Regions from separate parts of the Shewanella eurypsychrophilus genome, predicted to be linked through region 1. Evidence: predicted binding sites of a transcription regulator. Region 1 holds the regulator's gene; the other holds the start of a gene.

What was found. The regulator sigma-54, encoded in region 1, starts transcription at its own class of promoters, with help from an activator protein. The targets are predictions, from matches to a motif close to GTTGGCACGNNNNTNGNNT.
Region 2: a site for sigma-54 is predicted at 2,056-2,074, ahead of flgA (flagellar basal body P-ring formation chaperone FlgA). Genes of this name have one in related genera too.

What each region holds. Positions count from the first base shown of each region.
Region 1 covers NZ_CP045503.2:5,076,239-5,079,924, reverse strand. The annotation lists gene ptsN (PTS IIA-like nitrogen regulatory protein PtsN) at 1-103, opposite strand, end outside; gene hpf (ribosome hibernation promoting factor) at 106-393, opposite strand; gene FM038_RS21750 (RNA polymerase factor sigma-54) at 605-2,083, opposite strand; gene lptB (LPS export ABC transporter ATP-binding protein) at 2,237-2,968, opposite strand; gene lptA (lipopolysaccharide transport periplasmic protein LptA) at 2,965-3,543, opposite strand; gene lptC (LPS export ABC transporter periplasmic protein LptC) at 3,642-3,686, opposite strand, start outside.
Region 2 covers NZ_CP045503.2:3,789,990-3,793,675, reverse strand. The annotation lists gene FM038_RS16135 (LPP20 family lipoprotein) at 1-61, shown strand, start outside; gene FM038_RS16130 (flagella synthesis protein FlgN) at 368-793, opposite strand; gene flgM (flagellar biosynthesis anti-sigma factor FlgM) at 803-1,120, opposite strand; gene flgA (flagellar basal body P-ring formation chaperone FlgA) at 1,205-1,909, opposite strand; gene FM038_RS16115 (chemotaxis protein CheV) at 2,134-3,054, shown strand; gene FM038_RS16110 (CheR family methyltransferase) at 3,196-3,686, shown strand, end outside.

The DNA of each region.
Region 1 (3,686 bases):
ACTGGACAGCGGCAAGATCGCTGATGAGTTCCAGTACCTTTTTCTTACTGCCCGGAGTGGCGCAAGTAGTACACTCCGGCTGCAGGATGGTGCTTAATTCCATCGTTAATGTTTTGTCAGCTTCTCTTTGTGTTTAATAACCTGACGGTCTAGCTTATCTATCAGGGAGTCGATTGCGGCATACATGTCTGCGTTTTGAGACGCTGCAAAAACCTCTGCACCCGCTAGGTGAAGTTTGGCTTCTGCTTTTTGCTGCATTTTTTGAACATTTAAAATAACCTGCACATTATTGATCTGATCGAAATGTCGTTCAAGCTTAGTAAACTTTTCTTCAACATATTGTCTTAGTGATGTGGTGATTTCGATATGATGTCCAGTTAGGTTTATTTGCATAGAAATACTCCTCCAGTTTCCGATTATAGATAACTCTTTGGCTGATTTCGCTAAGTTATTTTGGCTTAACTCACAACACTGTTCCCTGTTATACCAGGAGGTTAGCCATATTTTCGACTGCAGGCTTCTTCTGGTCATCTGCTCTTTTTGAGTGCGGCTCAGACCTTAAGTGAAGAATAGATTATTTCGACTTAAGGTCTAAATTGATTGTTTATAAACTTTTACGTTGATTCGAAGGTGGAATCATCATAGCTTCACGATACTTGGCTATGGTTCGTCTGGCAACCTTGATGCCTTGCTCTGCCAATAACAATGCCATCTTACTATCACTCAGAGGTTTCTTCTGATTTTCTGCTGCTACTAACTTCTTAATAAAGGCACGAATAGCGGTTGATGAACACTCACCACCATCATCAGTTCCTACGTGGCTCGAGAAGAAGTACTTCAACTCGAATATGCCTCGCGGAGTATGCATATACTTTTGAGTAGTGACACGCGAAATGGTGGACTCGTGCATCTCAACGGCTTCTGCAATATCGTTAAGCACCATAGGTTTCATCGCTTCTTCACCAAATTCAAAGAAACCTTGCTGAAATTTTACAATGCAGTTGGCAACTTTTAGCAGGGTATCATTTCGGCTCTCTAAGCTTTTGATAAACCACTTAGCTTCCTGTAGATGTCCACGGATAAACTGGCCATCAGCTTGGTTTTTGGTGCTTTTTGCCATAGAAGCATAATGTTGATTTACATTGATTTTAGGCATGTAGTCTGGATTGAGCTCAACGACCCAGCGGCCTTTTTTCTTGGTGACAGTGACATCGGGGATCACGTATTCATCACGGCCAAGTGTAATGGCTAACCCTGGGCGAGGGTTAAGCGTTTGAATCAACTCAATAGCTTCTCTAAGATCATCTTCTTTGAGCTTAGTCTTACGCATCAATAAGCGGAAGTCTCGTCCTGCTATTAAATCAAGGTGATCTGCTATTAAAATACGCGCATTATCGATATGTGGTGTAGTGTCAGCATATTGTGCAAGTTGGATCATTAAGCATTCACTGATATCTCTCGCTGCAATTCCAATGGGATCGAAATGTTGTACACGTTTCAAAACGGCTTCAACTTCATCCTGCTCAATTTCTGGATCGCCCATCGCTTCAAGAATATCTTCGACGCTTTGGGTGAGATAGCCTCTCTCATCCACAGCATCTATGATAGCGGTTGCTATCGCGAGGTCATTATCGGAAAAAGGTGTAAGGTTCTTTTGCCATTCTAGGTGCTCGTATAAGCCTTCACTAGTTTCTCCTTGAAAAGGCATATCATCGTCGCGCATAGCGCCAGAGCTAGAGTTTGGCGTTGCGGTATACACCTCATCCCAAGTGGTGTCCGTAGGAAAGTCTTCAGGCATCGAGTCTTGAGTTAAGGCTTCAGAAGTATCTACTGCTGAGCTATCGAGAGGTGCATCATCCTCTGAGCCAGAACTGAATTCAGTTGAATCAATGGTTTTATCTTCACCATTGACCGGGAGATCAACTTGCTCCTCGTCTAATTCGAGAAGGGGGTTGGAGTCTAATGCTTGTTGGATTTCTTGTTGCAGTTCCAGCGACGATAGCTGCAAAAGGCGAATGGCCTGTTGCAGTTGCGGTGTCATGGTTAACTGCTGACCCATTTTAAGCTGGAGTGACGCTTTCATTTACCGCTATTCCCTTCATTGTAATTATAAAATGAGAAAGCCTGTTTAATTGAACTGGGGTTTCTCTGGCCCCTAAACTCACTGTAAGTAAGCTGAGCGTTGGTAAATTTTTTTTGCTCTTAATACGCGAGGAAGAAAGAGTTTATTGATTAACTATAGCTTGAATTGTTCACCTAAGTACACAGCTCTCACTTGCTGATTGTCCAAGATTTCAGCGGGTGTGCCTTCAGCGATCAAATTTCCGTGACTTACTATGTATGCTCGCTCACAAACATCCAATGTTTCTCTCACATTATGGTCTGTGATGAGCACACCAAGCCCTCGGCTTTTAAGTTGTTCGATGATTTTTTTGATGTCGATAACTGAAATAGGATCGACACCTGCGAAAGGTTCATCGAGAAGAATAAACTGCGGGTTTGCTGCGAGCGCTCTGGCAATTTCAACTCGGCGACGTTCTCCACCAGACAAAGCCATGCCCTGACTATCTCGAATATGAGTGATATGGAACTCTTCGAGTAAACTTTCGAGCTGTTCGTCACGGCCATTGCTATCGAGATCTGAGCGGGTTTGTAACACCGCCATGATGTTATCTCTTACTGATAGTTTTCGGAAAATACTCGCTTCTTGTGGAAGATAACCAATGCCTTTTCTTGCCCTAAGGTGCATTGGATCGAGTGTCAGATCATCATCATCGATTAAAATCCTGCCCTTATCACTTTGTACTAGGCCCACAACCATATAAAAGGTTGTTGTTTTTCCTGCACCATTGGGTCCCAGTAGGCCAACAATTTGGCCGGTTTTAACTGTGATACTGACATCTTGTACTACGGCTCGGTTTTTATAACTCTTAGCAAGGTTTACAGCCTTTAGTGTCTTCTGCTTCATTGCTTTTCCTGCTCAATCTCTGGTAACTGAGTTGGAATTGGGTCTGGTTTGGGCTCAGGGTCTTTTCTTTCTTCCTGACTGCTTTCTTGATAGTTTTCAGGTTGAATAATGGTAATAACCCTGTCATTGCCTTTACTCTCGGCAATAAGCCGTTGCTCAGCAATGTTATAACGGATCATGTTGCCTTTTACTTGGCTACCATCCTGTTCAAGCGTGGCATTGCCGATTAAGGTTAATGTTCGATTCGATAACTCATAACGAATCTCTTCAGCGCTTGCTGAAGCCGGACGGCCATCTTCCATTATTTGTGAATAGGTTGCAGGCTTACCAATGGCAACCAATATTCTTCCGCCACCATCTTCTTTAGAAGATGCTCTTAGTTCATCGGCTAAGATTCTAATCGATCCTTGCGTTACTTCGACTGGACCATTAAAGACCATTTGATTGTTTTTTATATCGGCTTCTTGACTTGCCGCAGAGATTTTAACCTCTTGTAAGAGATCATCTTGCTTTGCGACACCACTAAAACTTGTGATGCATAGCAAGGCTGCAATGATTAAGTTATGTTTGTTCATATCTTCCTTCAAATGGTGTAAGTCACTTTGCTCACAAGGTTAGCTAACCTTGGGAGCTTGAATTCATGTATTGGCCAAGGTTGATGCCTTAACTAATCTTACTTTAGCATGACATCACCTATGTGATCTCTGGGGGTCGCATA
Region 2 (3,686 bases), 1.3 Mb from region 1:
ATGGGCATTGTATCAACAACAAAATCGCCCTCAGAAGATAAAAGAGATCACCTACTTTTAATCTTTCCTATTTATATAACTCCTCTTCGGCGGGAAGCGTTTTAGCTTTCTGCCTGTTTATCTTGTAAACCCGTCCAAATTAGTCTCAGTAATAAATGATTGGCTTTAGCACCAAAGCTAGTTTAGTTGTTCTGATGGGATAATGGAGGACGCGAGGTTAGCCGGTTAGGTGATATTCGAGATTTTCCAATGGGGCGATGAATGAGGAGGTCACTTATCTGTAAAAAGTGCTGCTAATAATGACAGTTGCTGCTAGTAATAAACCTAAACGAGCATGACTATTTTTTAGTTAGCATTAATATGAGAGTTAAGCTTTTATATCATTGCCTAAGGTCGAGATAGTCGAGGTTTTTCCTTTACCGTTATAGGTCATGCTTGAAGCATTTCGACTGGCTTGCAGTGCTTGTGATAAGCGGTTCATGCTAGCTATATTGAGCTCTATCAGGCTGGTGTTTTCACTATTAAGCTGCTGGCACTCTGCTAAAAGTGACTTAGCTTGTTGCACTTTTACGGATAGCTGTGCATCCATAGTAAGCAAAGATTTATCATTATGGTTCGATAACACTTCATCATTACGATTTAGACTATCAAGTAATTTCGCTTTGTTACCCGCAAGGGTGAGTAAAAGATCTGCGTTTTGATCACTCAATGCGCTTTTCTCTTCGGTGATAATTACTTTTAGTCTACTGAGTATGTCGAGCTGTTGCTCGATGATGTCGTTTATCTGACTCATAAATGTTTCTTAGAAATCCTTTAAATCATTTTCAAATTGGGCGATATTAGTGGCGAGTTTTTCAGGATCGATTTTATATCGACCTTCTGCAATAGCCAACTTTATCTCTTGAACCTTTTGCTCATTCACTTCTGGAATATCAGTCATTTTAGCTTGGATGTTTTGTAGTTGTTGTGCTTGAGACGTCAATGAAACTGAGTCACTCTTTGGGGGAGTGCTTAATGACGTCACTGCATTTTCACTCGGCTTTTCACTGCTTTTATTGGTTGTTGATTTACCAATTTGAGTGTTTGTAGCTGTGTTTACTTGCTTAATATCAATAGCCATATTTGGCTCCAACAATAATAAAATAGAAGAACATAACGCTATATCGGCAGGGATACCGTGAGCTTTAATAAAAATTAAGCAAAATTACATTCTAACTTCAACCTCTCCAACATCGATGACTCTAGCGTCAACACTCTTATTGGAGTGAGAGTTCTTAATACGAATTCTATCACCTAAATTACCATCATGCAGCGCTTCACCTATGGTTTTTATTTCAAAGTTTTGTGAGCGGGCAATAATCGAAACTGTATCACCTTTACAAACGAAGCAGAGGTTATTGCTGAAGATAGGTTGATCGGGTGCCATTCTTCTTTTAACTCTTGTGCCGACCACGTCATTTATATTGTCGAATTGTTGTCCTCTTAGCACTGCTTGTTCGACATATTTAATCACAACATCACCTCTAACAATGAGATCGCCTGGCCCCAATGTCTCTCTTGCGACGACAACTGGGTATAAAATATCAACCCTGACGGAAAGAAAAATTTGCCAGGGGTATTGAAGCTGAGGGCTATTACAGGTGACTTTTACCGTGTTGTTACGTTTAATCGCTCTGTTACTGGCTAGTATTGCTGTGACTGGAGGTAAACACAGTGGTGGTTTTAAGCGAGTGTCTAGGCTTTGTGGAATAATATTGACTCTAGCGTGTTCTGCTACATCAATTTTTTCTTCCACAGCCGCTATAGCTAGTTGGGAAATGGCCGATAAAGAGGGCACACTTGCAACTTGCTCGCTAAAAACGCTATTTGATATTAAAATCAATGAAAAGATGGCATATTTTACTTTCATAATGAATAGACTAGCTTGATGAGCTAGATTGCACCTATACTTTCTTAGTGACCGAAATTTTCGCCAAAACAAATATTTTGCTATGGCGTCATAATCTTGACGAACTAAGGTCAAGTTGTGAGATATTTACTACTTATCAAATAAGTAAGCAATTAGTATGCCTAGACCGAATAAATTAATGGGGCTAGGTAACATTTTTACAAGACGACAAGGCAAAGCGCATTATGTCAAGTATTCTCGATTCAGTGAATAAACGAACACAGTTAGTCGGGCAAAACCGTTTAGAGCTTTTGCTATTTAAACTAAATGGTCGTCAAAGGTTCGGTATCAATGTATTTAAAGTGAAAGAGGTGTTGCAATGCCCACCTCTTACTAGCTTGCCCAAGTTAAACCCCACTGTGAGAGGTGTCGCGCATATTCGCGGTAAAACTATTTCAGTGATCGATTTGAGTGCAGCAACAGGTGGCCGTCCTATCGAGAACACCGAAGGATGTTTTATCATTATCTCTGAATATAACCGCAGTGTGCAGGGGTTTTTAGTTAGATCAGTAGAACGCATTATCAATATGAATTGGGAAGCGATTCTGCCTCCACCTCAGGGAGCGGGCAGAAATTCATATTTAACGGCGGTAACTGAAATTGAGGGAGAGTTAGTCGAAATTCTTGATGTTGAAAAAATTCTCGATCAAATATCTCCAGTTAAAACTGAAATTAGTAAAGAACTTGATGAAATTCTGACGATCGATCGAGAAAAGCATTTCCACATCATGGTGATTGATGATTCGGCGGTGGCGCGTAAACAGATAATCAGAGCATTATCTTCTTTGGGTCTGCAGATTGATACGGCTATTGATGGTAGAGATGCACTCGATAAGCTGAATAAAATTGCTAAAGAGATGGATAATGTCGCCACTGAGATCCCTTTAATTATTTCAGATATTGAGATGCCTGAGATGGACGGCTACACTTTAACTGCAGAAATTAGAGATAATCCAAAGCTTAAGGATATTAAAGTCGTACTTCATACATCGTTAAGTGGCGTGTTTAATCAGGCAATGGTTGAAAAGGTGGGTGCAAATGATTTCATTGCTAAATTTAATCCAGATGAACTTGCAGCAGCAGTAAATAAGCATTTGAGTCTATAATGTTAATTAGTGAGAGTGCAGTGTATATATTAATTTGTTTCTTACACCTTACTCGTGTATAAGACTGCGCTCCAACTTGTTTTCGTTATGCTGAGTTTGGTTACATTGTCATAGCTATTTAATTGATATTAGGATATTTAGGTGCCAAATAAAACACTCGCTGAAACTGAGTACACGCAATTTAGATTATTTCTGGAGCAACACAGTGGTATCGTGTTGGGGGATAATAAGCAGTATCTTGTGCGCAGTCGATTGGCACCTCTGATGGGAAAATATAATCTCCCATCACTTTCTGAGGTTGTTAAGCATTCAATGAAGCCAACTGAGCGTAAACTTAGGGCTGAAGTCATAGATGCTATGACGACTAATGAGACCTTATGGTTCAGAGACCGTTACCCTTTTGAATTGCTATCCAGTGCCCTTTTACCTGAATATTCAAGATTAGGTCGGCCACTTAAAATTTGGTCTGCCGCTTGTTCATCAGGGCAGGAACCTTACTCATTGGGTATGACTATTTTGGAATACCAACAGAAGCGTCCCGGAACCTTACCTGGCAGCGCAACAATCCTAGCCACAGATTTGTCACCCTCTATGCTAGAGAAGTGTAAAAATGGCGAATATGACAATTTAGC